DNA from 2 places in the Hoeflea sp. 108 genome. Region 1 is predicted to be linked to the other one. Evidence: predicted binding sites of a transcription regulator. Region 1 holds the regulator's gene; the other holds the start of a gene.
What was found. Region 1 encodes PhoB, which activates phosphate uptake and scavenging genes when phosphate is short. Its sites were predicted from a motif close to TGTCATNNANCTGTCAT; they were not measured.
Positions count from the first base shown of each region.

Region 2: a site for PhoB is predicted at 4,820-4,836, ahead of B015_RS0127365 (putative 2-aminoethylphosphonate ABC transporter substrate-binding protein). Genes of this name have one in related genera too.

Region 1 covers NZ_KB890024.1:4,374,780-4,389,684, forward strand. Annotated here, with positions in the region: gene B015_RS0121685 (CHASE domain-containing protein) at 1-598, opposite strand, end outside; gene B015_RS0121690 (ATP-binding cassette domain-containing protein) at 706-1,494, opposite strand; gene B015_RS0121695 (sugar ABC transporter permease) at 1,515-2,867, opposite strand; gene xylF (D-xylose ABC transporter substrate-binding protein) at 3,015-4,055, opposite strand; gene B015_RS0121705 (ROK family protein) at 4,300-5,553, shown strand; gene phoB (phosphate regulon transcriptional regulator PhoB) at 6,076-6,765, opposite strand; gene phoU (phosphate signaling complex protein PhoU) at 6,863-7,564, opposite strand; gene pstB (phosphate ABC transporter ATP-binding protein PstB) at 7,603-8,424, opposite strand; gene pstA (phosphate ABC transporter permease PstA) at 8,448-9,764, opposite strand; gene pstC (phosphate ABC transporter permease subunit PstC) at 9,761-11,227, opposite strand; gene B015_RS0121740 (substrate-binding domain-containing protein) at 11,329-12,366, opposite strand; gene B015_RS31385 (response regulator) at 12,647-14,905, opposite strand, start outside.
Region 2 covers NZ_KB890025.1:296,729-311,633, forward strand. Annotated here, with positions in the region: gene maiA (maleylacetoacetate isomerase) at 1-151, shown strand, start outside; gene B015_RS0127355 (putative 2-aminoethylphosphonate ABC transporter permease subunit) at 368-2,380, opposite strand; gene B015_RS0127360 (putative 2-aminoethylphosphonate ABC transporter ATP-binding protein) at 2,382-3,539, opposite strand; gene B015_RS0127365 (putative 2-aminoethylphosphonate ABC transporter substrate-binding protein) at 3,614-4,636, opposite strand; gene B015_RS0127370 (DMT family transporter) at 4,902-5,741, opposite strand; partial or broken gene B015_RS32815 (aldehyde dehydrogenase family protein) at 5,902-6,186, opposite strand; gene B015_RS0127385 (ABC transporter permease) at 6,341-7,144, opposite strand; gene B015_RS0127390 (ABC transporter permease) at 7,138-7,995, opposite strand; gene B015_RS0127395 (extracellular solute-binding protein) at 8,053-9,192, opposite strand; gene B015_RS0127400 (ABC transporter ATP-binding protein) at 9,290-10,360, opposite strand; gene B015_RS0127405 (hydantoinase/oxoprolinase family protein) at 10,364-12,418, opposite strand; gene B015_RS0127410 (hydantoinase B/oxoprolinase family protein) at 12,415-14,097, opposite strand; gene B015_RS31715 (LuxR C-terminal-related transcriptional regulator) at 14,233-14,905, opposite strand, start outside.

The DNA of each region.
Region 1 (14,905 bases):
CCACTCTGGAGAACACGAGTATTCCGGGCTGCCGCGTCGCCTCGTCCTGGCCGAGCAGGACGCGCCCCGTTGCCCGCGGTTCGCCATTGGCGGCCATCGCCGCCTCGATGGCCGGCCGCCGCAGCGGATCGGCAGCCATGTCCAGGCCCATGGCGTCCAGGCCAGTCTTGCTCATCGGCTCGAACAGCACGACAGGCGCCCGCCACTCCAGGTCGGTGTCGGGAAATGGCATGCGGTCGATGCCGTAACCTTCCTTCAGTTCGCGCGCGATGTCGGCCTCATGGCCGCGCTCGATGAAGCGCAGGAAACCAATCCCCCTGAGGCCAGTGAAATTCCGGGAAACGTCGAGCGAGCTGAAATAGGCACGGAACTGGTCGCGCGACAGCTCGCCCTTCTGGGCTGCGAACATGGCCTGGGTCGCCCTGAGCAGGGCGATATCGAATTCCACCCGGCCCTCGATACGGTTGAGCGCGTCGTCGGCAATTGACTGGAACTTGATCCGCGCCGCCTCGACCGTTGCGAGATAGACAAGCGCCGCCATCGTCAGGCTGACGAGCGCGACGCCGACAAAGATCAGGCTGGGAAAGTACTTTCTCAATTCTGGCCGGCTCGTCTCAATGCCCGATCATTAAAGCATGATCGCGAAAAGTCGAAACGGCTTTTCGCGATCCTTGTTTAGGGCAGTGAGCCGGCAGGCGACAGCGGTCAGGCGGCGATCTGCATCGCCCCCGGCCCAGGCACGGCACCGGGCGGGCATTTGCCGAGGATGATCATGCCGAGTACCTCGTCCTTGGTTACGTCCTGAGTGCGGGCGGTACCCACCACCTGGCCGTTCTTCATCACGCAGACGCGGTCGGCGAGATCGAACACATCATGGATGTCATGGCTGATCAGGAAGATGCCGATCCCCTCGGCCTTCAGCTGCTTGACCAGTTCGCCGACCTGCGCCGTCTCCTGGGGCCCCAGTGCCGCCGTCGGCTCGTCCATGATCAGGATGCGCGCGTTGAACAGGATGGCGCGTGCGATCGCCACCGACTGGCGCTGGCCGCCCGACAGCTTGCTCACCGGCTCCTTGAAACGCTGGAAGCGTGGGTTGAGCCGGCCCATCACCTTGCGCGCCTCGGCCTCCATGGCGACGTCGTCGAGCGTGCCGTAGGCGGTCATGATCTCGCGACCGAGGAAAAGGTTGGCGGCGGCGTCAACATTGTCGGCCAGCGCCAGCGTCTGGTAGATCGTCTCGATGCCGTATTTCTTGGCGTCGCGCGGATTGGCGATCTGTGCCTCCTCGCCATTGACGAAGATCGCGCCGCCGTCGCGCTTGTAGGCGCCCGACAGGATCTTGATCAGCGTCGACTTGCCGGCGCCATTGTGGCCGAGAAGAGCAACCACCTCGCCGGGATAAAGATCGACCGAGGCATCGTCGACGGCGCGGATGCCGCCGAAGGCGATGGAGATGTTCTTGAGGTCGACGAGCGGGATACGGGTCTGTTCCATGATCTTGGTTCCCGATTTCGTTAGACGCGCTTGCGATAGAGCGTGTCGAGCCACACGGCCACGACCAGCACCATGCCGACGACGATGTTCTGCAGCGGCGAGTCGATGTTGAGCAGCACCATGCCCGACTGCAGCGACTGCATCAGCAGCGCGCCCAGCATGGCACCTGCAACCGTGCCGGAACCGCCGGCCAGCGAGGTGCCGCCGATGACAGCCGCAGCGATCACCAGGAGCTCATCCAGCGTGCCCAGCGAATTGGTCGCCGAGTTCAGGCGGGCGCTGGAGACCGCGGCGCTGATTGCAGCCAGGACGCCCATGATCATGAACACCTTCATGGTGATCCAGCGCGTGTTGATACCGGCAAGATTGGCAGCTTCAGGATTGCCGCCGATGGCAAAGACATAGCGGCCGAAGCGGGTGCGATTGGTGACAAAGGTCATGATGATGCCCACCGCCACCGCGATCAGCACGGGAATGGCAATGCCATGGGCGATGAACAGCCCGCCTTCGGGGATGGCGATGCCGTTGGTCTCGGCATATTTGCGCACGATCCCGACGGGCCAGGGATAAGAATTGGCAATCCACACCGCGCCCATGATCACGCCGCAGGTGACGGCGCCGAGAAATGCCTCGGCCCAGAGCGGTCGTAACGGGAACTTGAAACGCTTGCGTTGCTGGCGGCCGTTCATCAGCGCGAGGATCACGGCAAGGCACGCGACAAGGCCGATGATCCAGCTCCACGTCGCGCCGATGGCCCCCTGCGGACCGCCGCCCATGAGCTGGAAGTTCGCATCGAGCGGAGCGATCGTCTGGCCTGACGTGACCCACCAGGCAGCGCCGCGCCAGATCAGCAGTCCGCCCAGCGTCACGATGAAGGCGGGAACCTCCATATAGGCGATGACGAACCCCTGGAGCGCGCCGATCACAAGGCCGAGCGCGATGCCGATGAGGAGCGCGAGCGCCCAGATCCACGGATTGCCGAGTTCGAGACCGACGGCCTTTACCAGGAAATGCACCTGGGCGAAGCCCATCACCATGCCGATCAGGCCTTCGGCCGAGCCGACCGACAGGTCGATGTTGCGCATGACGATGACCAGAACCATGCCGGTGGCCATGATGGCCACAGCGGAAGCCTGAACCGACAGGTTCCACAGGTTGCGGAAGGTGAGGAAGGTGCGGCTGTCGAAATCGAACGGATTGACGCCCAGGCGCAGGCTCGAAATCACCTGCAGCCCCACCCAGATCAGCAGCAGCGCGCCGATCATGCCGAGCATGCGGGTGTCGATCTCAGTCGCTTTGAGAAAGCGTCCGACCAGGCTGAGCTCGGTCGTTCGCGCGCGGTCAGCCGGCGCGTTGGAAGTCGTGTCTGTCATTGCTACCTCCCAACCGGGTGGCCGTCTCCGCGGCAGCCGGTGTGCGCATGATAGGGGCAATCCGCCATGTCATGAAGCGGGCGCTTTTTGAAAAACGCCGCGGCTCCATCGGGGCCGCGGCGTTCGACCGAACAGGTCTGATAGGTGTTAGTTGCAGGCAGCGACCGAACCGGCGGCCACGCCCTGGCAAACGACGTCCTTGCCAACCCAGCCGGCATCGATGACGACGTTGAGGTTGTCCTTGGTGATCGCAACCGGCGTCAGGAACACCGAGTTCAGCTCGAGGCCGCCGGGCGTCTTGAACTTGGTGACGTTGGCAACCTCTTCCATCTTCTTGCCGTCGGCAAGCTGCGAGGCGATTTCAGCCGCGTTCTTGCCGAGTTCGCGCGCATCCTTCCACACCGACACGGTCTGGGTGCCGAGTGCGATGCGGTTGAGAGCGGCATGATCGCCGTCCTGGCCCGAGACCGGCACCGAGCCGGCAAGACCCTGTGCCTGGAGGGCTGCGATCGCGCCGCCGGCGGTGCCGTCGTTCGATGCCACCACCGCGTCGACCTTGTTGTCGTTGGCGGTCAGGAACTGCTCCATATTCTTCTGGGCATTGGCCGGCAGCCAGCCGTCGGTATAGGCCTCGCCGACATTCTTGATCTTGCCGCCGTCGATGGCTTCCTTCAGCACTTCCATCTGGCCGGCGAACAGGAAGTCGGCGTTCGGATCGGCACCGCTGCCCTTGATGAAGACGTAGTTGCCTTCAGGCTTGGCGGCGAACACGCCCTTGGCCTGCAGGCGACCGACTTCCTTGTTGTCGAAGGTCAGGTAGAAGGCGTCCTTGTTCTCGATCAGGCGATCGTAGCCGACGACAGGGATACCCTCGGCGACCGCCTTGTCGACGGCCGGGCCGATGGCCGAAGCGTCCTGCGCCAGGATGATCAGGGCGTTGGCGCCCTGCGAGATCAGGCTTTCGACGTCGGTGAGCTGCTTGGCCGGCGACGACTGGGCATCAGCCGAGATGTACTTGTCGCCGGCGGCCTCGATGGCCGCCTTCATGGCAGCTTCGTCGGTCTTCCAGCGCTCTTCCTGGAAGTTCGACCACGAAACGCCGATAACCTTGTCCTTCGCCTCGGCGACTGCCGCAAGCGACATCGACATGGCGACACCCGCCAGAATGGCGGTTGTAAATTTCCTCATAGTTTCCTCCCTGCGCCCAACGGGCGCGCTTCTGCGGTAGCCCTTGGAGAAGCTCATTTTTTCGAGCCTCGAAAAAATAGTGACTCAGCCATTGTCGGCTGTCAACATGGTTTCACCATGCCTTGCTAATTTTTTCGAGCGCCGAAATAAATAAAGACAATTTGCGCCGGCTCTGGCAGGATAAGAATGCGCTGGCGACTGCCCCTTAAGAAAGGCAGCGTTCCACCGGGAGGAAGACGCACACATGTCGGTCGGCATACGTCACGACGATCTGAGACGGCGCAACCGCGCCATGGTTATATCGGCAGTCCGGCGAGCAAGCCAGCCCTCGCGCACCGAGATCGCGGCCGTCACCGGGCTCAGCCACTCGACCATCTCGACCATATCCTCCGACCTCATAGCCGAAGGCATCCTTGCCGAGGCCAAGGGTGGCGAACAGTCGCCGATGAAGCGCGGCCGGCCCCAGGTGGGCCTGGCGCTCGAAGCCGACGCCGCCTCGGTTGTTGCCGTCGTCCTGTCGCTCAACCACCTGTCGGCTTCGGTCATCGACTATGCCGGCAACCAGATCGTCGAGGAGACCCGACGGCTGGTCACCCAGCGACTGCCCGCCAAGGCGCTGGTCGACGAATGCGTCGCCATCGTGCGTCAGGTCATCGCGCGCAGCGGGCGCCCGCAAGCGTCAGTACTGCGCATCGCGCTGGCCATCCAGGGCACCACGGATGCCGGCGCCCGCAAGCTCCTGTGGTCGCCGATTACCCCACATGACGACATCCAGTTCGCCGACAGGCTCGAGCGCGAATTCGGTGTGACGGTGACCGTCGAAAACGACTGCAACATGATCGCCGAGGCCCTGCACTGGCGCGACCCGGCGCGCTATCGCGACGACTTTATCGCCATCCTGCTTTCCCACGGCATTGGCATGGGCCTGGTCATCAAGGGCGAGTTGTTCACCGGCACGCAATCGTCGGGCGCCGAGTTCGGCCATATGGTCCACCGCCCCGACGGAGCGTTGTGCCGCTGCGGCCGCCGCGGCTGCATCGAGGCCTATGCCGGCAATTATGCGATCTGGCGCAACGCCCGGCTCGGCGACGAAAACGCCGAGCCGCTGGCCGACCTCTCCGACGAGGACATCAAGGCGCTCGCCGACGCCGCGCGCGACCATGACGGCCCCGAGCGCGAGGCCTTCCGCAAGGCGGGCGAGGCAATCGGTTTCGGCCTCGGCTCGATGTTCGCGCTGTTCGACCCCGCCCCCCTCGCCTTCGTCGGTGTCGGCGCCACCGCCTTCGACATCATGGAGCCGTATGTGCGCTCGGCCATCGCCAAGACGGCCGGCGGCACGCACTCCAAGGCGATCTCTTTCGACACCGAGCCGAACGAGGTCCCCCTGATCCGCGAAGGCTGCACCATGCGCGCCCTGCTCTATGTCGACGAGGAAGTCTTTGCGGCGGGCTCGGTGCCGCGGCGGGCCGAGGCAGACATTCCGCTCAAGGACATTTGATTTCGGCCGTCGCAATTAAGACGATCGCCGCGACCATACTGCCGTGCTAGACGACAGTCCGCGACCGCCCTTGAAAGGCCCAGCCTGGCAAAGAGGCGGAACCAACCCTGGAACCGACGTGTCGTCCGTTTCGGAGACGTTGCGATGACCAGTCTGCTGCGTAACATCCTGGCCGGCGTAGGCCTTTTGTGTGCCTCATCGTTTTCAGCATCAGCCACCCCGAACCCCATGCCGCTTGTCGCGGGAGATTCGGCAATGGTCATTCCCATTGCCCAGGGCTGCGGGGCGGGAGGCTGGCGAGGGCCATATGGCGGATGCCGCTATGGGCGTGTCGTACACCGTGCACGTCACGCTTACGGGTGCCCTCCGGGCTATTGGCGCGGCCCATACGGCCATTGCCGCAATACGCCGTATCACGGGCGGTTGCCATATGGCGGATGGCGCTGACCGCCCGCTGCGCGAACGTCTGATCATGTTCGATAAGCCGGCGAGCCAAATTTAACTGTCTCGCCGGCCGGGCGCCTAATCCTCGCGGATGGCGTAGCCGGCACCGCGGATGGTGCGGATCACGTCGGGCATGCGGCCGTTGTTGACCGCCTTGCGCAGGCGCCCGACATGCACGTCCACGGTGCGTTCGTCGATATAGATCGTCTCGCCCCAGACATTGTCGAGCAACTGGCTGCGCGAGAACACGCGGCCCGGATGCCGCATCATGAACTCGAGCAGGCGGAACTCTGTCGGCCCGAGCTTGATCTCGCTCTTCTTGCGGTAGACCCGGTGCGACTCGCGGTCGAGCAGGATGTCGCCGACCTTGAGGATGGACGACAGCACCTCGGGCTTGGCCCTGCGCAGCAGAGCCTTCACCCGCGCCATGAACTCAGGCGTCGAGAACGGCTTCACCAGATAGTCGTCGGCACCGGTCGACAACCCGCGCACCCGGTCGCTTTCCTCGCCGCGTGCCGTCAGCATGATGATCGGCAGCCGCTCGGTCTCCGGGCGCATCCTCAGCCTGCGGCACAGCTCGATGCCGGACAATGCGGGCACCATCCAGTCGAGCACCAGCAGGTCGGGAACGTTTTCCTGCAGACGGATTTCGGCCTCGTCGCCACGGGTGACGACCTCGACCTGATAGCCTTCGGATTCGAGATTGTAGCGAAGCAGCACGCCCAGCGGCTCTTCGTCTTCAACGACCATGACCTTTGGAGCGATCATCGCCTGTACCTTGTCCTTGCGCACGGCCCGATCAGGACCATGCGCTGGTTTAACCTATGCAGCGCCCCCGCGCCAAACGCATGCGGTGCGGAAGTTCTCAGTTCGAAACCGTCGTGGTTTCGTCGACCTTGGGCCGATTGAGCGGAAGCTGCTCGCCGGTCACCACGAAATAGGCGTTCTCGGCGATATTGGTCACATGGTCGCCGATGCGTTCGAGGTTCTTGGCGCAGAACAGCAGATGGGTGCAGGCCGTGATGTTGCGCGGATCTTCCATCATGTAGGTCAGGAGTTCGCGGAACACGGCATTGTACTGGATGTCGATCTTCTGGTCGTCGATGCGCAGGCCTTTCAGGCCTTCCGGCTGACGCGCCACATAGAGGTCGACCACGCCACGCACCTGTCCCAGCACCAGCTGCGACATGGCATCGATCGAGTGCGCCAGGTTGCGCGGCGTCGGCATCTGGCCGACGGCGCCGACGCGCTTGGCTATGTTCTTGGCAAGATCGCCGATGCGCTCGAGATCGCCAGCCATGCGGATGGCGCCGACCACGGCGCGCAGATCCTGCGCCATCGGCTGGCGCTTGGCGATCAGCGTGATGGCTGCGTTGTCGAGCTCACGCTGCTTGGCGTCCATGATCGCGTCGTCGGCGATCACGTTCTGGGCCATCGCCTGGTCGGACGACAGCAATGCCCGGATGGCGCCCGCGACCATCGAACCGGCGAGATCGCCCATGTCGCGGATGAGCTGGTCGACATGCTTGAGTTCTTCGTCGAAGGACCGGACTGTATGATCGCCCATGATCGTTTCCTCGTCTGCTTACTGTACGCGACGATCACTCAGCCGAAGCGGCCGGTGATGTAGTCCTGCGTCCGCTTGTCGTCTGGATTGGTGAACATCTTGTCCGTCGGCCCCTCCTCAACGAGGTAGCCGAGGTGGAACATCGCCGTCCGCTGCGACACGCGCGCCGCCTGCTGCATCGAGTGGGTGACGATGACGATGGTGTAGTTCTCGCGCAATTCGTCGATCAGTTCCTCCACCTTGGCGGTGGCGATCGGATCGAGTGCCGAACATGGCTCGTCCATCAGGATGACCTCGGGCGAAACCGCAATGGCGCGGGCAATGCACAGGCGCTGCTGCTGGCCACCCGACAGACCGGTGCCCGGCTCGTGCAGGCGATCCTTCACCTCGTTCCAAAGCGCCGCCTTGTGCAAACTCTGCTCGACGATCTTGTCGAGATCGGCCTTCGACCTGGCGAGGCCATGGATGCGCGGGCCGTAGGCGACATTCTCGTAGATCGACTTCGGGAACGGGTTCGGCTTCTGGAACACCATGCCGACGCGGGCACGCAGTTCGACCACGTCGATCTTGGGATCGTAGATGTCCTCGCTGTCGAGCGTGATCTTGCCGCCGACGCGGGCTGCGTCGATCGTGTCGTTCATGCGGTTGAGGCAGCGCAGGAAGGTCGACTTGCCGCAGCCCGACGGGCCGATCAGCGCCGTCACCTGGTTCTGGCGGACGTCGAGGTCCACGCCGAAGAGCGCCTGCTTCTCGCCGTAGTGCACGGTCACCTTGTCGCCGCGCATCTTGATGATTTCGTTCGGTTTGTTCATCTCGGCTGTCACCGCGTCTTCGAGGGTTTTCTCGCTCATGATGTTCATAGCAGGGTGCTCCTTGTCCACGTCTACCAGCGACGCTCGAAACGGCGGCGCAGGACGATGGCGACGATGTTCATGGCCATGAGGAAGATCAAAAGGATGATGATGGCGCCCGACATGCGTTCGACAAAGGCGCGTTCGGCCTCGTTCGCCCACATGTAGATCTGAACCGGCAGCGCCGTCGCCGGATCGAAGGGGGTCTTCGGATAATCGGCAACGAAGGCGACCATGCCGATCAGCAGCAGCGGCGCCGTCTCGCCGAGCGCACGCGCCAGTCCGATGATCGTGCCGGTCAGGATGCCGGGAGCGGCAAGCGGCAGGATGTGCTGGAACACCATCTGCATCTTCGACGCGCCGAGGCCGAGCGCCGCTGCGCGGATCGACGGCGGCACTGCGGCAAGTGCCGCACGCGTCGCAATGATGATCGTCGGCAGTGTCATCAGCGTCAGCACCAGGCCGCCGACGAAGGAAGCCGAGCGTGGCAGGCCGAGGAAATTGACGAAGACAGCCAGGCCGAGCAGACCGAAGACGATCGACGGCACGGCCGCGAGGTTGTTGATGTTGACCTCGATCAGGTCGGTGAAGCGGCTCTTCTTGGCAAACTCTTCGAGGTAGATCGAGGCGGCGACGCCGATCGGCAGCGCCAGGAGCAGCACGATCACCATCATGTAGAACGAGCCGATGATGGCGACGCCCACGCCTGAGGTTTCGGGCCGGCTCGATGCGCCGAACGTGAACAGGCCGGTGTTGAAGTGCTCGCTCATGGCGCCTTCGGCCTTGAGCTTGTTCATCCACTCGACCTGCTGGTCCGACACCTTGCGGCGGCTTTCCGGCACGGTCAGGTCGATCTGGCCCTTGTAGGCGGAGTCGAGATTGGCGGCTGCCAGGATGTCCACGCTCTGCGTCGTGCCGATGATCGAGGGGTCGGCCATCACGATCGAGCGCAGCTGGACGCGCGATCCTTCTGACAGGAAGCCCTTGAGCTTGCGCACGGCGGCCTTGTCGCTCGGGTCGATGCCAAGCTTGGCGATCAGCGCGGTCTCGGCGAGCTTGGGATAGTTCGCCGTGATCAGCACGTTCGGATCGGTCGCCCGCTTGTTCTCGGGATCGATGATCTTGGGGTCGAATTCGACCTGTAGCGTCACCGTCGCCTGCCAGAAGGCAGTATAGCCCTTGGAGACGATCGAGGTCAGCATGATTGCCAGGAACACCAGGCCGACAGCGATCGCCAGCACGCCGTAGAGGCGGAAGCGGCGTTCGGCGGCATAGCGCTTCTTGAGGCCGATGTCGCGGCGCGCGGGCGCGGCGGACGTGGTCAGCGTGTCGAGCGAAATGTCGGTCATTCGTACTGCTCCCGGTACTTCCGGACGATGTAGAGCGCGACGATGTTCATCACCAAGGTCAGCGCGAAGAGTGTGATGCCGAGCGCGAAGGCCACCAGCGTCTGCGGCGTATTGAACTCAAGGTCGCCGGTCAGCTGGTTGACGATCTTGACCGTGATGGTGGTCATCGCCTCGAAGGGATTGAGCGTCAGGTTCGCCGCCACGCCCGCCGCCAGCACCACGATCATCGTTTCGCCGATGGCGCGCGAGGCGGTGAGCAGGATGGCGCCGACGATGCCCGGCAGCGCGGCTGGGAGGATGACGCGCTTGATCGTTTCCGAGCGCGTGGCGCCGAGGCCGAGCGAGCCGTCGCGCATGGCGCGGGGCACGGCGGTGATGATGTCGTCGGAGAGCGACGAGACGACAGGGATGAGCATCACGCCCATCACCAGGCCGGCGGTCAGGATCGACTGCGCCTGGATGAAGGGGGTGCCGCCGGCAAGGGCAGCCGAGATGTCACGCAGGAAGGGTCCGAGCGTGACGAGCGCGAAGATACCGTAGACGATGGTCGGGATGCCGGCGAGCAGCTCAAGCGCCGGCTTGACCACCGCGCGTACCTTAGGGGCGGCGTATTCGGACATGTAGACCGCCGACATCAGGCCGATCGGCACGGCGACGAGCAGCGCGACAAGAGCGATATAGAGCGTGCCGGCGAGAAGCGGGATCAGGCCGAACTGGCCCTCTGCACCACCGGAGCCCGCTGCAGCAAAGCGCGGATCCCAGACGGTGCCGAAGAAGAAGTTGGTAAGCGGCACCTTCTCGAAGAAGGCGATGGTCTGGAACAGCATCGACAAGACGATGCCGATGGTCGTGAGGATCGCGAGCGTGGAGGCGCCGAGCAGGGCCCACAGCATGATCTTCTCGACATTGTTGCGGGCACGGGCACGCGGGCTGATGCGGCTGAGACCGTAGACCGAGCCGACCGCGGCGAGCCCGATCGAGATGATGGCGGCGATCCAGTTCATCCGGTCGGAGATGCGATTGGCATCCGCTGCGATCGGGATCATGTAGTCCTGGGTGTCAGGCGCCAGCGCCACGCCCTTCTCTGCGAGCTTGGGCTGGAGTTCGGCGAAGCTCGAAGGCAGCGCGCCAAGCGTCTGCGCGTCCAGCCGGCGCATGCCGTTGGCCAGGCTCTTGACCAGGCCGGCAGCGAGGTCCTCATGTGCCACCGTGCCATCGGCGACATCGGCGGGCAGCAAGGCGTGGATGTACCTGTTGAGATAGGCGTTGGCGCCCACGTCCCAGCAGACCAGGAAAATGACGGCCGGCACGACACCGACGAGGAACGCCCACCAGCCATGGTAGTGGGCCCGCGAATGTGGCTTGACGGATCCATCATCCTGCGAAAGCGCCCTCTGGCGGCCGAGCACGAAGGCTGCGAGGCCGATTGCAAGCACTATGGCGAAGACGAGCAGGAATGACATGGGCCGGCCTCGGTGAATTCGGATCTTTGTGCCGAACGGGACAGTCGGCGGAATATTCCATGGGGCGACGGATTTTCCGCCGCCCCATGGCAATCAGTTCATTACATGGTCTTGCCGGCGCCGAAGGCTTCGCGCTGGGCAGCGCGCTCTGCGTCCGGAGCAGCAACCAGGCCGTAGTCGGCGAGCGGGCCTTCCGGGCCGACCATCTGGTCGTCGAGGAAGAACTCGACATATTCCTTCAGGCCGGGAACGACGCCGAGATGCGCCTTCTTGACGTAGAAGAACAGCGGACGCGACACCGGATACTCGCCCTTGGCGATGGTCTCGACCGAAGGCGTCACGCCGCCGACGGTGGCGACCTTCAGCTTGTCGGCGTTGTTTTCGTAGAAGGCCAGGCCGAACACGCCGACGCCAGTCTTGTTCGAGTCGATGCGAGCCAGCGTCTCGGTGTAGTCGCCGTCGATGTCGATGGCCTTGCCGTCCTTGCGCACGGCCTTGCAGGCTGCTTCGGCGGCCTTGTCGTCGAGGCCCGAAGCTTTGCCGGCTTCAACGCCGCCGAGCTTCTTGCAGCCGGCGATCAGAAGCTTCTCTTCGAAGACTTCGCGGGTGCCGTGCTTTTCGCCCGGGATGTAGGCGGCGATGTCCCAGTCGGGCAGGTTCGGGTTGACCTGGTTCCACTTGGTGTTCGGGTTGTCGACCAGCTTGCCGTCGACAGCGATCTTGGCAGCCAGGGCCTTGTAGATGTCTTCGGGGGTCAGCGCCCAGTCCGGGCCCTTGACGTCGGTCGCGAAGACGATGCCGTCATAGCCGATCTTCACTTCCTGGATGTCCTTCACGCCGGCGTCGACGCAGGACTTGATCTCGTCCTTCTTGATCGGACGCGAGGAGTTGGCGATGTCGATGGTGTTTTCGCCGACGCCCTTGCAGAATTCCTTGATGCCGGCGCCCGAACCGCCGGACTCGACCACGGGGGTCTTGAAGTTCGAGAAGGTCTCGCCGAACTGCTCGGCAACGATCTTGGCGTAAGGCAGAACGGTCGACGAACCTGCAACCTGGATCTGGTCGCGAGCGGACGCGTAACCAACCGAGGCGGCAATCGCGAAGGCAGCAGCCGACGCGGTGAGAAGAGCTTTTTTCATTGGGGCCTGCTCCTGTGGGAGTATCTCGTTTGACGCCATTCTTCGGCGCCCGGTGAGCCAATAGCCCCCCTCTATTACAGTTAGATGACAGTTTCGTGTCACCCCGGTAACGGTCGCTGTGCATGGCGGCCAAGGCTTCGCGCAGCCGGTCCTTTGCCGGCGCGAGGCAAACAACAATGGCCAAGCAAAAGCAAGCCGCCTACCTAAAGGCAGGCAGCCGTTTCACACGCCGTTCTGTCACATTTCCACAGTCTTGGGTTCTAGCCGGGTCTGACGACGCTTACATGACGCCGCGTCGTTCCTCGTCCTGCCACGACCAGCGCTCGATCTTTTCCAGCAATGCCCTGGGGCTGATCGGCTTCGGCAGGTAGTCGTCCATGCCCGCCTCCAGGCAGCGGTCCTTGTCACCCTTCAGCGCATGTGCGGTGACGCCGATGATCGGCACGCGCGTGCCGGTGCCGCGTTCGAGCTTGCGGATTTCATTGGTCGCCTCGAGCCCGTTCATCTCGGGCATCGACACGTCCATCAGGATCATCTTCGGGCGGCGCTCGCCGAAGGCAGCCACCGCGCGCCGGCCGTTGTTGACGATCTCGAACGACAGCTCGGTCTCGGCAAGAATCTGGCTGAACACCATCTGGTTCACCTCGTTGTCCTCGGCCACCAGGATGTCCAGCCCGCCCTCGCCAGCCGGCCGCTGGCCGCCGCGCAGCCGCGCCACATTGCGAGAGGTGCTTTCCTCTTCCTTTGCCGGCACCTGTGCCTCGACCTTTTGCGCCGGGGTCAGATTCGGCGTCCGCCGCCGCTGGATTGTCGCCACAAGTGCCTCGAGCAGCGCCGACGACCGCGCCGGCTTGATCAGTTGGGCATCGATGGCGAGATCGCTGAAGCCCGGTCCCGAAAGCGACTGGTCGACCGAGGTCAGCATGACGATGGGCGTATCCGCCAGTTCCGGCATCTGCCGCACGATCCGCGCCATCTCGGCGCCGGTCATGCCGGGCATCTGGTAGTCCAGCACCACGCAGTCGACCTTCACACCCATGCCATGCGCCGCATGCAGCACGCGCAGTCCCTCGTCGCCGCTGCGCGCCGCACAGGAATCGAAGCCCCACGACACCATCTGTTCGGTCAGAATGGTGCGGTTCACCGCGTTGTCGTCGACGATCAGGATGCGCGAGCCGCTGACGTCGATCAGCGCCGACGGCTGCGTGTCCAGCCGGCCCGCATTGGGTAGCGTCAGCGTGAACCAGAAGGTCGAGCCTGCGCCTTCAACGCTTTCCACGCCGATGGTGCCACCCATCATGTCGACCAGCCGCGACGTGATCGCAAGGCCGAGACCGGTGCCTTCGTGGCGGCGGGTCGACGACGCATCGACCTGGCTGAACTTATCGAAAACGAGCTTGAGCTTGGCCTCTGGAATGCCGATGCCGGTGTCGGTCACGGCGATGCGCAGCTTCGTCGCCTCGCCAGCGTGCTGGCCGGTCACATCGACCAGCACATGACCGGCGTCGGTGAACTTCACTGCGTTGCCGAGCAGGTTTGTGACGATCTGCCTGATGCGGCCGACATCGCCGACATAGAGATGCTTGAGGTCGGGCTGCATCCTGACGATCAGCTCGAGGTCCTTCTCCTTGGCGCGCGTCGAAATCAGCGTCGCCACGTCCTCTATCGCCTCGGACAGGTTGAACGGCACCGGATCGAGCACCAGCTGGCCAGCGTCGATCTTCGAAAAATCGAGGATGTCGTTGATGATGGTCAAAAGCGCATTGCCCGACTTCACGATGATGTCGGTGAAAGTGCGCTGCTTGGGGTCGAGGTCGGATTTCGCCAGAAGCTCGGCCATGCCCAGCACGCCGTTCATCGGCGTGCGGATTTCGTGGCTCATATTGGCGAGGAATTCCGACTTGGCGCGATCGGCCAGCACCGCCCGGCGCTGCGCTTCCTCCAGCTCCTGCTCGCGCTGCTTGAGTTCGGTGATGTTGGTGGTCGAGCCTATCAGGTAGAGCGAACCGTCGGAGGCGACCATCGCGCTCTTGCGCGCAAACTGGTGGCGCGTCGCGCCGTCGGGATCGGTGGCTGTTTCCTCGACATCGACGGTGCCGCCGGTGCGCATCACCTCGCGGTCGGCGCGCATGAAGACCTCGCCTTCGGGACCGAAGATCTCGGCGTCGGTCTTGCCGATGGCGTCCTGCTTGGAATAGCCGGTCAGTTCGCACCAGCCCTGGTTGACATACATGAGCCTGAGGTCGTCGTGCTTGGCGTAGATCGACACCGGCACGTTGTCGATCAGGCTGCGGAACACCTCGTTCTCGCGCATCGAGTCCTGCAGCGCCCGTTCGCGCTGCTTGAGTTCGGTGATGTCGACGCGCACGCCGATATAGGTGCCGTCGGGCAGCCGCTGGTCGAAGACCTGATACCAGCGTCCATCGGGGTTGCGGCGTTCGCGCTCGCCCTGGGTGGTGTGATAGCGGGCGACCATGCCCTCGACCCATTTGTCGGGGTCGGCGTCATAGAGGCTGTCGAGGCTGTAATCGCCGGTATC
Region 2 (14,905 bases), on a different contig from region 1:
CATGGCAGACTTCTGCCTTGTGCCGCAGGTCTACAACGCCCGGCGCTGGAACGTCGACATTTCGGGCCTGAAGCGGGTGCTGGAGATATCGGCGCGATGCGAGGCGCTCGAGGCGTTTGCAAAGGCGCATCCGGATAGGGTCAAGGGCTGAGGGCGGCTGGTTGCGAGACTACCCCCACCCCTAATCCCTCCCCATCAGCGAGAGGGTGATTTTGGGACCGTGCCGCGCTCAGTCTCCCAAAAACAGATTGAAGCCATCCAGCAAGGGCAGTTCGCTGCCGAGTTGTTTGCGCATCCAGTATGGCGCAGACCGGATTCCCTCCCCTTTGTGGGGAGGGGCTAGGGGTGGGGTGTTGTCGAGCTGCAGCTACCTCGCCCGCCAGGCCTGCGTTCGCTTGATCAGTACCTTTGACAGGAACAGGTGGATCAGTCGGGCTGCGATGTTGGTGTAGAAGATCATCATCGCCATGGCTGCGGCCGGGGCCACGTCACCGGCGTCGTCCATGTTGAGCACCGCCACCGAGGCCAGCATCGTGTCTTTCGAATAGAGGAACACCACCGCCGACACCGTCGTCATGGCGTTGACGAACAGGTAGATCGAGATGTCGAGGATGGCAGGCAGGCAGACCGGCACGGTGACGCGAGCAAACAGCTTGTAGAAGGGCTGCTTGAGCGAGGCCGCAACCGGCTCGAACTCCTGGTCGATCTGCTTGAGTGCTGTCAGAGCGGTCAGGTGCCCCACCGTGTAGAAGTGGGTGATCGTGCACACGACCAGGATGTGCATGGTGCCGTAGAGCGCGTGCAGCGGGTTGGCGGGGTCGTTGAAGAAGAAGATGTAGGCAAGGCCCAGCACCATGCCCGGCACGGCCATTGGCAGCATGGCTAGGAATTGGAACGCCGTGCGGCCGCTGCTGAATCCGTCGGTTTTTTCGACCATGTAGGCGCCGACGAAGATGATGACCGTGCCGATGATTGCCGTCAGCGCCGCCAACCGGATCGAGTTGTAATAGGAACCCCAGCCGCCGCCGTCCATGCGATCGAAGGCGAAGTGCTTGAAGCCGAGGCTGAGATCGTAGGGCCAGAGCTTGACCAGTGCGGCGAACTGGCTGGTGGCCATGATGCCGAGGATGAAGACGGCGATCAGCGAGCACCAGGCGAGACACAGCGCGTCGAAGCCACTGTTAGCCTTGGGTTGATAGGGCACCGAACGCGCCGACAGCAGCGCCACCTGCTTCTTCGTCACCATGCGGTCGACGATGAAGGCGGCGATTGCCGGCACGAGCAGGATGACCGAGACGACCGCACCCATCTCGAAATTCTGCTGGCCGATGACCTGCTTGTAGATGTCGACGGCCAGCACATTGTATTGGCCGCCGATGACCTTGGGCAGGCCGAAATCGGTGATGACGAGGGTGAAGACGACGAAAGCTGCCGAGATCAGGCCGTAGCGCGCGCCGGGAATGGTGACCGTCCAGAAGGTGCGCCAACGGCTGGCGCGTAGCGACGCGGCGGCTTCGTAGTGGCGCTGGTCGGAGATGGCCAAGGCCGTCGATATGATGATCATCGCATGCGGGAAGGCAAAGAAGATCGAGCCGACGACGATGCCGAGCGGGCCGTAGATCGAGGCCCCCATCAACAGGTCCTTGAGCATGCCCTGATTGCCGAACAGATAGATCAGCGCGATGCCGGGCAAGAGCGACGGCACCAGGATAGGCACCATGGCGACGAGCTTAAACGCATCCTTGAAGCGCATGCAGCTGCGGTTCAGCGCATAGGCGAAGCCGAAAGCAAGGCCAACGGTGATGATCGTGCTGACCAGCGCGATGAAAACCGAGTTTTCGATCGAGCGGAACAGCGTCGGCGTCGAGAAGTAGGCGGCATAGTTTTCGAGCCCCAGCGCCCGCGACGGTCGCAGCATCACGCGGCGGAAATCGTTGGAGGTGAGCTCCTGCCATTCCGTTCCGGACTGCGGTTTGAGGCCGATTAGATAGGTTGCATCCGATGTGGTGCCCCGGATCTTGTACTTCACCGGGCTGCGGAAGCTGAAGTCGGGAAAGAAGCTCGTCGCCTGCAGGCGCCCGTCCGAGTTGGTGGCGAGCTTGGCCAGTGGCACCGCGTTGAGCTTCTCATTCAGCGCAGCAGCCGTGATGGGTTCGCCCCAATTGCCGTCCTTGTCGCTGACCTGGAACTCGAACCTGGCGAGGTCGAAGCTGTAGGTCGAAAACGACTTGGACAGCATGACGGCGAGCGGAGCTGCCAGCGCTACCACGAGATAGAGCGCGATCAAGACCATCAGGCTGCGCTTGATCAGCTGGTCGCTGTCGAGCCTGAGCCTGAGCGTGCGGCCGACGGGCAGGGCGGTGTCGATTGCCATCGCCATGTCAGGCGCCCCTGGGATAGATCAGCAGCCGCTCGGCCGGTAGCTCGACGGTCAGCGCCCCACCCTGCGCCAGCGACAGGCGCCGCGCGGCGTTGATGGAGAAGTCGGCGATCAGCGTTTCGTTGCCGAGCGCATGACCGTGCAGCCGCGTGCGCCAGAACGAACCCAGGAACTCCATCTCGCTGATGGTGACGTCGATCGCGTTGGCGGCGGCACCGTTGGCGAGAGAGCCGGCGGCATGGGGAATGACGTCCTCGGGCCGGATCGCAGCGATGACGGGCGCGCCGTCGTCGAAGCCGTTCTGCGCGCAGCTGAAAGTGGCAGCGCCGAAGCCGACGGCGCCCCTGGCTGCCTCGGCCTCGAATTTGTTGGCCTCGCCGATGAAGTCGGCGACGAACAGCGTCGCCGGATGGCGATAGATTTCGGTCGGAGTGCCGATCTGCTCGATGACGCCGTGGTTCATCACCACGATGCGGTCGGCCATCGACAACGCCTCTTCCTGGTCATGGGTGACCATGACGGTGGTGACGCCGAGCTTGCGCTGCAGCTCCTTGATCTCGTGGCGCAGATGCGTGCGCACTTTGGCGTCGAGCGCCGACAGCGGCTCGTCGAGCAGAAGCAGGCCGGGCGAAATGGCAATGGCGCGGGCAAGCGCAATGCGCTGCTGCTGGCCGCCGGAAAGCTGTGCCGGATATTTGTTGCCCTGGTCTGGAAGGCCGACGAGCTTGAGCAACTCGGCCACCCGCTGTTCGATCTCGGCGCGCGGGCGCTTGGTGTTTTCGAGGCCGAAGGCGATGTTCTTGGCGATCGTCAGGTTGGGGAACAGCGCATAGGACTGGAAGACGATGCCATAGTCGCGCTGCGACGGCGGCAGGGTGGAGACGTCGCGTCCGCCCTGATGGATCGAGCCGCGCGTCTGCAGGTCCAGGCCGGCGATGGCGCGCAAAAGCGTTGTCTTGCCGCAGCCCGACGGGCCAAGGAAGCAGATGAACTCGCCCTCGCTGATGTCGAGCGAAATGTCCTTCAGCGCATGGAATTCGCCGAAGGCTTTCCAGACGTTTGCGATCTTGAGATAGGCTGGCTGCTTCAGGCTGGCGGCGGTCATGGCGCTCACTTCAGTCGGAATTCGCGGCTGCCCGGCGAGGGTTTCGTGTCTCATCGTAACCATCCGGCTTGGGGGCAAGGATACGGGCGCGGCACAAGGCAGCGCCCGTCTGTCGAGGCGGCGAAAGATCAGCTCTTCGGCTCGGACTTCGAGTCGTAGCGCTTGGTCCATTCCTCGAGGATGGCGTTGCGGTGGTTGGCTGCCCATTCGAAGTCGTTCTTGATCATCCTGTCTTCAATGTCGGCGGGCAGGTGCGGCACTGGCTTGGCGACGCCGGGCATGGCGACCACCGCATAGCCGACATTGTACATCTCGTTGGCCTTCTTGGAGACCGACCAGTCGAGCAGGGTCTTCGCGGCTTCTTCCTTGGACGTTCCGGCGACGATCGCCGACGCTTCCATGTCCCAGCCGATGCCTTCCTCGGGGATGATGATGTCGATGGGCGCGCCTTCGGCCTTCGACTTGGCGGCGCGGAACTCGAAGGAGATGCCGATCACCGTTTCGCCGGCTGCTGCCATCTTGCAGGGCTTGGAGCCGGAATGGGTGTAGGCGGCGACGTTCTGGTGCAGACCGTCCATATAGGCCCAGCCATCCTTCTCGCCGAACAGCTGCAGCCAGCTCGACACGTCGAGATATCCGGTGCCCGACGACGCCGGGTTCGGCATCACCACATGGCCCTTGTATTCAGGCTTGGCGAGGTCCTTCCAGCTTTTCGGCGCGGTCAGGCCGAGCTTCTGGCCTTCGACGGTGTTGAAGCAGATCGAGGCGGCCCAGGCATCCATGCCGACCCAGCTCGGCGGGCTGTCGCTGTCGACGAAATTGGGCTTCAGCTGGTCGGCGCCCTTGGGCGCATAGGCCTCCAGCATGCCCTCGGACTTGAGAACCAGAAGCGAGGTCGCGGCAAGACCCCAGACCACGTCGGCCTGCGGATTGTCCTTCTCGGCGAGCAGCTTGGCGGTAATGACGCCGGTGGAGTCGCGGATGAAGTTCAGCTTGATGTCGGGGTGGTCCTGGTTGAACGTCTCGGCATAACGCTTGAGGTCTTCAGCCTCGATCGCCGTGTAGACCGTAAGCTCCGTCTCCGCCCAGGCCGCCGATGACATTAGCATCGTAGCGAGGGCGGCAAGCGCGAAGGATTTCTTCTGGTTCATTGAAATGAGCTCCCATTTGAATCGCTTAGGCACGTTCTGATTGGGAGAGGTCTTGCCGGGCCGCGTGTTGCGCTTGTACCCGTTTGTGCCTCGTCCATGGTCGATAGTGGGAACGAGGGGTCAATAAGTAAAATCTATTCTTTTTATGATCTGGTAGGCTGAGCTTATGTGATGCACAGGGTTGCGACAGGCATGTGACAAGGCTGCCGCTTGTTTGTGCAGCAGCGCAAAATCCCCGACAAAGATGAGATAGCAGATCTGGAACTCAGCCGGAGAAGGCGAGCGCGATGACCCCGCAGGCGACGATGACAGCCGAGACAATGCGGGCCCGCCAGGGTCTTTCGCCAAATATGAACAGCCCGATGAGGGCGGCGATGATGACGCTCGATTCACGCACGGCGGAGACCGCGCCCAAAGGCGCTATGGTCTTGGCGTAGATGACGAGACCATAGGCCGAGACGGCACCCAGGCCGCCGATGAGGCCGAGCCCGACCGTGCGCAGATCGATGGTGTGGGTCTTCCCGCGCCGGCGGAACAGCACGAACAGCGTCACCGGGAATTCGAGCAGGAACAACCAACCCATATAGCCGAACGGGCTGTCGGAGAGGCGCACGCCGATGCCGTCGATAACCGAATAGGAAGCGATCAGCACGCCGTTGATCGCGGCGGCACCGACTGCCCTTGGATCGGCATGCGCCGCACCGCGCTGGAAGGCAAGGAAGGCGATGCCGAAAGTGATCGCACCGAGCCCGGCCCAGCCGAGCGGCGGCAGTGTTTCGCCGATCATCACATAGGCGCCGAAGGCCACCAGCGCCGGAGCCAGTCCACGCGCGATGGGATAGACCTGGCTAAGATCGCCCAGCCGGTAGGATTGGAACAGGAAGACGTAATAGCCGTAGTGAATGACGGTCGACAGGAAGATGTAGATCCAACTCGCATGCGATGGCGGCGTGGCGAAGAATACCAGCACAAGCCCAAGCGTGGCATGGGTGGCGGACACCGCCGCCAGGACGACGGCGCGGTCAGTTGCCGCCTTGACGACCGCATTCCAGCTCGCATGCAGGAAGGCTGCCACCAGCACGATGGTAAGGGCGAAGCCGGACATGGTTCAGGCTTTCGGCGACGTCAGGGGAAGCGGCGGGATGGGCAGCGTTCCGGTCGAATGCGACCGGGCAATAGGCAACAGCATTTCCCCTCCAAGCAAATGAGGGAGCGCATGCGCTCCCTCATCCACACTCATCTGATTTGCCGGCTCAAGACAAGGCTCAGGCCCGCAGCAAAGAGAAGGTCTTGACGTTGGTGAAGCTTTTCATCGCTTCGATGACACCTTCCTTGTAGCCATTGCCCGAGTCCTTGATCCCGCCAAATGGCGACATCTCGATGCGATATCCCGGGACTTCTCAGATATTCACCGTGCCGACCTGCAGGTCGGCGATGCATGTCTGCATGCGGCGGAAATCGTTGGTGCAGACAGCTGAGGAGAGGCCGAAGGCGGTGGAGTTGGACGGCGAGATCAGCTCGTCGTCATTGTCCGGGGCGCGCATGATCGGGCCATCGCGAGATCGGGTGCCTTGGCGAGGGCGTCGTCGGACAGGTGGATGGGGATGATCAGCGGATCATTGCCGCCGAGGTCCAGCACATGGCGCTTCTAGCCGGCGGTGCGGGTGTGCTGGCGGCGTCGATAAGCGGCGGGCGACCCGTGCCCTACCGCAGTTTGCGATCCCTGGCTCGCGCTGCCAGCAGCACGAACGACACAGCCAATATCGAGGCCAGGAAGATCGAGCCCGACAGGGCATAGATCGTCGGCGAGGCGCCTGAGTTCATCTTGCCGAACATCGCCAATGGCAGCGTGTTCTGCCGCCCGACCAGATAGAAGGCCCGGCCGAATTCGTTCAGCGACAGGAGGAATGAAAAGATGAAGGCGGCCACCAGGCCCGGCTTGATCAGTGGCAATGTCACGTCGACCAACTGGCGCCACCAGGAGGCGCCGAGGTCGGACGCGGCAAGCAGGTAAGAACGCCTGACGGCTGCCATACTTGTGAGGATGACGGTGAAGGCGAATGGCAGCGCCCATAACAGGTGGCTCGCCGCAACCGTGCCCCAGAACGGCTTCAGTCCGATGCGTCCGAATATGACTGAAAGCGACAGGCCCTGGATGATCCCTGGAACGAACATCGGCAACAGCACGAACATGAACCAGCGCGAGCGCCATTTGCCGAGGTCCATGTAGGCAAGGGCCGACAACAGCGCGAGACCGGTTGCCACCAGCGCGGTGATGGTCGCGACCAGGAGGGATTCCTGCAATGCACTGATGAGGGTGCGTTCCTTGGCGAGCGCGAAATACCAGGTCAGGCTGATGTCGGACAGCGGCGGCAGGGCGGGCTGCAGCGCCGGATTGAACGACACCGCCACCAGATAGAGCGGCGGCAGATAGATGATCGCCAGCCCTATCGCTGTCATCAGCCAGATGGCCGCCTTCAGCGGGCGGCTTTCGAAACCGGCTACCATGTGAACCCCTCGAACAGGCTGGTCAGCTTGAACAGTCGGTTGCCGATGAAAATCAGTCCGAACAGGATGATCAGCACCAGGGTCGAGATCGCGAAGGCCAGCGGGAAGTTCACAACCCGCATGACGTCGTTGATCATCACCGAGATCATCGATGCGGCAGCGCCGCCGAGCATCTGCACTTCCGTGGCCGACCCTGCCGCCATGACGAAGACGAAGAGGAATCCGGCAAATATGCCGGCTTGGGTGAGTGGCAGCAGGACAGAGCGGAAGGTTCGCCAGAAGCCGGCGCCGAGATCCTGGCTGGCGGCGAGCAGCGATGGCTCGACGCGTTGCATCGACAGGATCAGCGGAAAGATGACGAATGGCAGGTATGAGGCGACGAGGCCGACATTGACGGCAAAATTGGAGAACAGGAGCCAGTCGAGCGGCTGGTCGACAATCCCGAGATCCAACAGCCAGCCATTGATCAGGCCGTTGCGGCCGAGCACCAGCCGCCAGGAAAAGGCGCGGATCATGTATGAGGTGAAGAATGGGATGGTGAACAGCGCCATGAGCAGCAGTGCCATGCGCCTGCTTGCCAGAAAATGCACTGCCATCGCGGCGGGATAGCCGATGATGACGCATATCGCGGCGGTCAGGAACGCCTTGCCCAGCGATCCGACGATGACGCTCCAGCGCCCGGCCTCGAGTATCGCTTCATAACCAGCCAGACTGAACTCCGGCCTGATCCAGTAGGTTGCGGGGTCCCAGGTCCAGAAACTCCAGACGAGGATGACGATCAGAGGCACGAAACCCAGCAGCAGCACGACGAGTGCGGTGGGGAGTGCGAGTAGCAGGCCGGGCGATTTCATCTGGGTTCCAGAAAAAAGGCGGGGGAGCGCGAACCGCTCCGCCGCTGTTGGTCGCAATCAGGCGTTACGCAGCTTCTGCCACCATTCTTCGTAGAGCTGGAAATTGTCCGGGCGCGTGTTCTGCCAGGCGACCTTGCCGCTGAACTTGGCCTTGACGTGCTCGGCCAGTGCCTTGACCTTTGTCGGGTCGAACTGGCTCGCATTTGCCTCGGCGTAAGCAACATTGCGATCGCTCGGCACGACGTAGCCCCGCTGTTCGCCAAGCGTGCAGCCATAGAAGCCGTCGAGCAGCCAATTGGCGAACTTGTGGGCGTCGTCGCCAAGGCCGCGGTCGACCGCACCCTTGAGCAGAACCAAGTTGTTGCCCCAGCCTTCGTAGCCTTCGACGGGCGCTGCGTACTCGACCTGCAGACCGCGCTTGCGACCTTCGTAGACGATGGGCTCCCACCCCGTCATGGCCAGCACCTCGCCATCGCCGACAAGCTGCACGCCTTGCTCCCAGCCGCTCCAGAAGGTGCGGAACTGGCCATCCTTCTTGTGCTTGATGAGGAACTCCATCACCAGGCCAAGCTCGTCCGCGGTCAAGTTGCCCGGATTGCCGATCTTCTGGTTCTCCGTCTCTTTCAGGTACATGGCTGCAAAGACGGCGCTGTTGATCCAGGCGTCTTCCATTGCCACCTGGCCCTTCAGCTTCGGATCGAAGATGACGCCGTAGCTGTCGACCTTGCCGAGCTTGTCGGGGCGATAGATGATCGAGTCGGCGTTGATGACGGCCGGCAGGCCGTACTGCTTTCCGTCATGATGCAGGTAGGGGATGTCTTTCGCCCACTGCCAGACGTTTTCGTAGTTGGGGATCTTCGACAGGTCCCAAGGAACGATCGCGCCCTGGACTGCGAGTTCCTTCTCGGCGCCGCCCTGCAGGCCACCGATATCGAAGAGGTCGTTTGCGTTGCCGGCGACCAGTCGCGCAACGGCTGGGCCGGGGTCGTTGCCATTGTCGGTGAAGGCAACGTTCAGGCCCGCGTCGTCGGCTGCCCGCGACCAGGCGTCGCCGACGTCGAGCGTGCCGGTCGCCCAGAATGCCAGATCGCCCGCGGCCAGCGCCGACATCGGCCGAAACACGGATCCGGCAGCCAATGCCGCGCCTCCGGCCCCGAGCGTCTTGAGCAATTGACGACGGCTGATGTTGCTCGACATCGCGTCGCTCAGAGAATTTATGTTATTTGTCATCGCGTTACCCCTTCTTTTTATGAAAATTTTCTCAGGATGATCAGGTGTCACGGTTCGCCGCAGTTCAGGATGCGGGCACGGGCACCAAGGCGCCTCCGGCGAATTCGAGTCGTACCGGATTGCCTGGTTCGGGCCAGGCCTCGGCGAACTCGACCGGGATCTCGGCGTCGAGCTTCTGGCCATCGCCAAGCTCCAGATAGAAGTCGAAGAACCGGCCGCGAAACTGGCGTCCAGCCACGGTCGCAGCAAGTGAGCTACCGGGCGCTGCATGCACGTTCGCGAGCGAAATGCGGTCGGGACGAACCGCCAGGAGTCCCATTTCCCCGACGTCGCGAGCGCCTGGCAGAACCAGCCGCTCACCGGCTATGACGGCGACAGTGTCGCCGCCGCTGCGTTCGAGCCTTTCGGGCTTGAGGACGCGTTCCATGCCAACGAAGCGTGCGACGAAATCATTGGCGGGAGTGGCAAAGAAGTCGGCCGGCCGTCCCACCTGTTCGAGCCTGCCCTTGTGCATGATCGCCATGCGGTCGCTGAGGCTCAGCGCTTCGTCCTGATTGTGGGTGACCAGCACGAAGGTCGAACCGGTTCGCTGGTGCAGCCTGCCGAATTCATCGCGCATCTGCTGGCGCAGTCTTTCGTCGAGCCCGGTCAAGGGTTCGTCGAGAAGCAGGATGCCCGGCTCCATGACGAGCGCGCGTGCCAGAGCGACCCGCTGCCGTTGCCCGCCAGAGAGCAGATTGACGTTGCGCTGGGCAAATCCTGCCAGATCGACCAGCGCAAGCGTGCTGTCTACGCGCTTCTTGCGTTCAGCGGCGGCCACACCCTTCACCTTCAACCCATAGGCGACGTTGTCGCCCACGGTCATGTGGGGGAACAAAGCGAGGTCCTGGAAGACGGTGTTTGAAGGGCGGCGGTTGGCCGGCAGGTCGGTGACGTCCTGCCCATCAAACAAGACACGGCCGGTGGTGGGGCGATCAAAACCCCCGATCAGTTTCAGCAGCGTGCTTTTTCCCGAACCCGACGAGCCGAGTAAGGTGAAGAATTCGCCGGCCTCGATCTTGAGACCCACGCGCTCCAGGGCTTTGACCGTGCCAAAGGTCCTGGTTACGTCGTCAATTCCAATCGAGATGGCCATGGGCTAGCGGACCTCTTCGGTGATGACCATGATGCCCCGGTCGGTGACCTCCAGGACTTGCCCTGCATGCACGAGCGTTGTCGTGGTGGGCTCCTCGACAAGCAGCGGGCCACTCAGGCGCTCACCGCAGGGCAGGCCGTTACGATCATAGACAGCGCACAATTTCCAGCCGCCATCGTTGCCGAAATAGACTTTGCGTTCGCCTTTTCGTGCCTTGGCGACAGTGCGGCCGTCATTGTCGATCGGCGGGCAGTCGATGACGTTGCCGGCGATCTCGGCCTGAAGATGCAGGTTCGTCACCTCGATGCGTGCATCGGGCAGGCGGAACGAATAGGCGGTCTCGTGAGCAGTGTGAAAAGCCTCGGCGAAATCGACGAGTTGCATCGACGGTGTGAACCGGGTCGATACGCTGTGCTCCTGTCCGTGATAGCGCATTTCCACGGTGTAGCTGAAGGTGACACCGTCCGTGCTGTCGCGGTCGAAATAGGACAGCGCTTCGCCTTCCATGTCGGCGAAGAGTTTGGCCAGTTCGTCGAGTGACGAGGCGACGAGCGGCGAAAACCACGTCTTGCGAATGTCCGCGCGGGGATGCGCGGCCAGCATGCCCCAGGCCGAGAAGATGCCTGAATGCGGTGGGATGATGATCGATTTGGCGTTGAGTTCGCGACCGAGGCGAGCCGCCAACATCGGCCCGGCGCCCCCACTGACGACCAGAGCAAGATCGCGTGGGTCGTGACCGCGCTGGACGGTAACCAGCTTCAGTGCGTTGATCATGTTGGACTCGGCAACGTCGATGATAGCCTGGGCGACGTCGTCCACCGATAGGCCGAGTGGTCCGGCCAGCCTGGCGATTGCCTGCTGCGCGAGTTCGACGTCGAGGGTCATGGCGCCTTCGGCGAATGCGGCAGGGTCGAGTAGCCCGATGGCCACTTTGGCATCAGTGACAGTCGGCTCGGTTCCACCTAATCCGTAGCAGGCGGGTCCGGGCGCAGAGCCGGCACTTTTCGGGCCGACCCGCAGACCGCCGGCGGCGTCGATCCAGGCGATCGAGCCTCCGCCCGAGCCTATCTCGACGATGTCGACCACCGGCACCTGGACCGGGTAGCCGGGGAAGGTACGGGCCCATTCGAGCTTGTATTCGGCATCGAGATTGGGCTTGCCGTCGCGGATGAGCGTGCATTTTGCCGTGGTGCCGCCAACGTCGAGATAAAGCACATCCCTTTCGCCGAGGATCGCACCGATCCTTGCTGCGCCAGCCGCGCCGCCCGAAGGGCCGGATTCGACGAGGGTCAGCGGACTGGCGACGGCTTGCGAGAACGTTGCGACCCCGCCATTCGACAGCATGGCATAATAGGCCGAATACACGCCCTTGGCGGCAAGCGCCTTTTCCAGATTGGCGAAGTAGCGCTGGATAATCGGCTGCACATAAGCGTTGAGGGCAACCGTGTTGGTGCGCTCATACTCGCGCCATTGCCGCGAGATCTCGTAGCTGGCACAGACGGTGACATCAGGCAGCAGGTCGCGCAACAGCTCGGCGCAGCGCTTCTCATGATCCGGATGAGCGTAGCTGTGCAGAAAGATGACCGCTACGGCCTCAACTCCCTCGTCAAGGAACAGGCGTGCAGCCTCGCGCACGTCGTCTTCATTGAGCGGTTCGATGACCCGTCCGTCCGCGCCAACCCGTTCGCGGACCTCGGTCCGCAGCTTCCTGGGGATGAACGGTTCGGGGCTGTGGAACTGGAGATTGTAGAGATCCGGGCGGTTGCCTCGGCCGATCTCGAGCACGTCGCGGAACCCGGCTGTGGTGACGAGCGCGGTCCTGACGCCCTTGCGTTCGGTGATCGCGTTGATCACCGTCGTTCCGCCATGGGCGAAGAACCGGACCTTGTCCGTGTCCAGGCCGCTGGCACTCTCTGCGCGGTCGATCACGTCGAGCACGCCGATCGACTGGTCCTGCGGAGTGGTCAGGCTCTTTGAGGTGAAGACCTTGCCCGTCTTCTCGTCATATCCGACGAGATCGGTGAAGGTGCCGCCGACATCGGTTGCAAGTCTGATCATTTCGTCGCCGTGCCCCGGTGGTTGTATTCCGATGCCGCACGCTCTGCGCTGATGTAGCCTGAGCGGATGTCCTCGGCGATCGCGTCCCTGCTTCGCATCGCTGGATCGCCCCAGCCGCCGCCACCGCCGGTGGCGATGCGCAGCAGATCGCCCTTGACGACGCGGCGGTGAGACAGGCGGCCATAGGTGACGGTGTTCGCTGCCTTCTTGTCGACGACATCGAGCCGGTTGAGACTGCCGTCACCGCCGCCGTCCATGCCCCAGGGTGGCGTCCGCGAGCGGCCGAAGCCGCTGTGGACGTCGGCCTCTCCGGACAGAATCTCGTATTCACGCACGACCCCGAAGCCGCCACGCCACTGGCCTGCGCCGGCCCCGCCTTCGACATTGAGCGCGTAGCGCCGGACGTGGAGCGGAAACTTGGCTTCGATCAACTCGACCGAGTAGTTGTAGGTATCTCCGTCGGTCAGGGCGATGACCGCGCTTGCGCCGTCGCGACCGGGCGCGCCGCCCCAGCCGCCATGCTGTGGCTCGATGTGGATGAATTCCTCGCCGTCGGCAGTCCGGCCATTGATGTAGGTGACGCAGAGGCTGGAGTAGGAGCCGGCGGAGAAACGTTCAGGCATCAACGGTGCGAGGGCCTTCCACACGAGTTCGGAGGCATGGACCGAGCCTTCGTAGTACCAACCTGTCGGCGAGGGCTTCTGTGCCGTGAACACCGTTCCGTCGGGAGCGATCACCGAGAGTGGCCGGAACCATCCTTCGTTGGATGGCTCCTGCGGTGCCACCAGCGCCTTGAAAATGGTCTTCACGGCTGAACTGAGCGCCCCACGCGCGCAGTTGATAGGCCCTGCCGCGGCAGGTGGGCAGCCGGTGAAATCCACTTCCATGCGGCCACCCGCGATCCGGATGGCGACCTTCACTTCGATGGGATCGGTGGAAATGCCATCGCCGTCGATGATGTCGGTCGCCTCGTAAATGCCATCCGGCAGTGCCGCAATGACGTTTTGACTGCGCCGCTCGCTGACGTCGAGGAGATGATCAAATGCGTCCTGAACGGTAGCCGCGCCGTATTTCTCGACCATCTCCAGGATGCGGCGCTCGGCAATGCGCACCGTGGCAAGCTGCGCATTGAGGTCGCCCAGCGCGACTTCCGGCAGACGGACATTCTCGCTGATGATGCGGACAATATCAGGCAACAGCTTGTCGTCGCGCGCAATGCGGACGCAAGGCAGGCGAAGGCCTTCCTGGAACACCGAATTGGCGTCCGGAGGCAGGCTGCCGGGCACCGCGCCGCCGACGTCCAGCCAGTGAGCGACATTGATGGCAAATGCGATGATGCGGCCTTCGGCAAAGATCGGGCGCATGATGGCCAGATCGCAGGAATGCGTGCCTCCGGCATAGGGATCGTTTGTGACCAGTACGTCGCCTGGCGCCATGTCGTCGGCGAACCTCTCGACGAGGCTGCGAACCTGGGTGGCGAATGTACCGGTGAACAATGTGATGCCATTGGTCTGGGCAATCAGGTCGCAGTCGCGGGTGCAGATGCCGCAAGCGAAATCCAGAACCTCGTAGATGACGGGGCTCATGCTGGTCCGCGCCATCACGATGCCCATCTCGTCGACCATCGACAGTAGCTTGCCCTGGATGATCTCCTGGGTCACGGGATCGACGGCTCGCACTTGCTGCTCCATTCCGCACCTTTATGACTGCAGCGCCTATCTGCTGCCCAGACGGAAAGGTTGCATCGTGGAAGAAACTTGCCTACCCGACCAATCGGGTGGGCTGCCTGGTTAAGGCCCCACCCGAAATGATGGTTAGGCTAATAGTCCTAGCTCCCGCGCGACAGAGATGGCCGAGGTGCGCGAATGGACATTGAGCTTAGAGAAGACATTTCGGACGTGAAACTTCACCGTGTTTTCGCTGACGTCCATGTGCCGGGCTATCTCCTTGTTGGAGAAGCCGCCGCATATCAATGAGACGACCTTCAGTTCCTGCTGGGTCAGCGTATGCGGGGCGCTTGCGGGATCGGGCGCCGTTTCGGATGTGCCTTGTCCCGGAGCGGACGCATCTGCCGGTGCAAATATCTGGCCGACGCGCCGGGCGATCAGGCTGTCAGGGCCGGCCTCCTGCGCGCGGTGGCGCAGCAGGGCGAGCATTTCGGGACCCTCTTCGAAAAACGCCGCGCGGTAGGTTGCGCTGGGCAGGGTCAGCAGGATTTCGTCAAGCACGGAGGCGGTTCGCTCTGCCTTACCTGCCTTTATGCCAGCCAGCAGCGCCAGCAGGCGCATCCGGAGCATTCGAGGCACGCTGAAGGGACGCTCCTGCGCCACCTCCAGGCGTTGCAACATGTCCAGTGCGCGTTCCGTCTGTCCTTCCTGTATCCAGACCCGTACCCACAGCGTGGCCGGTACCTCGCCGCGCAGCCGGAATGAAAGCCGGTTGCGCTCGACGTCGAACGCCGTTTCCGGGCCGAGATCGAAACGGTCG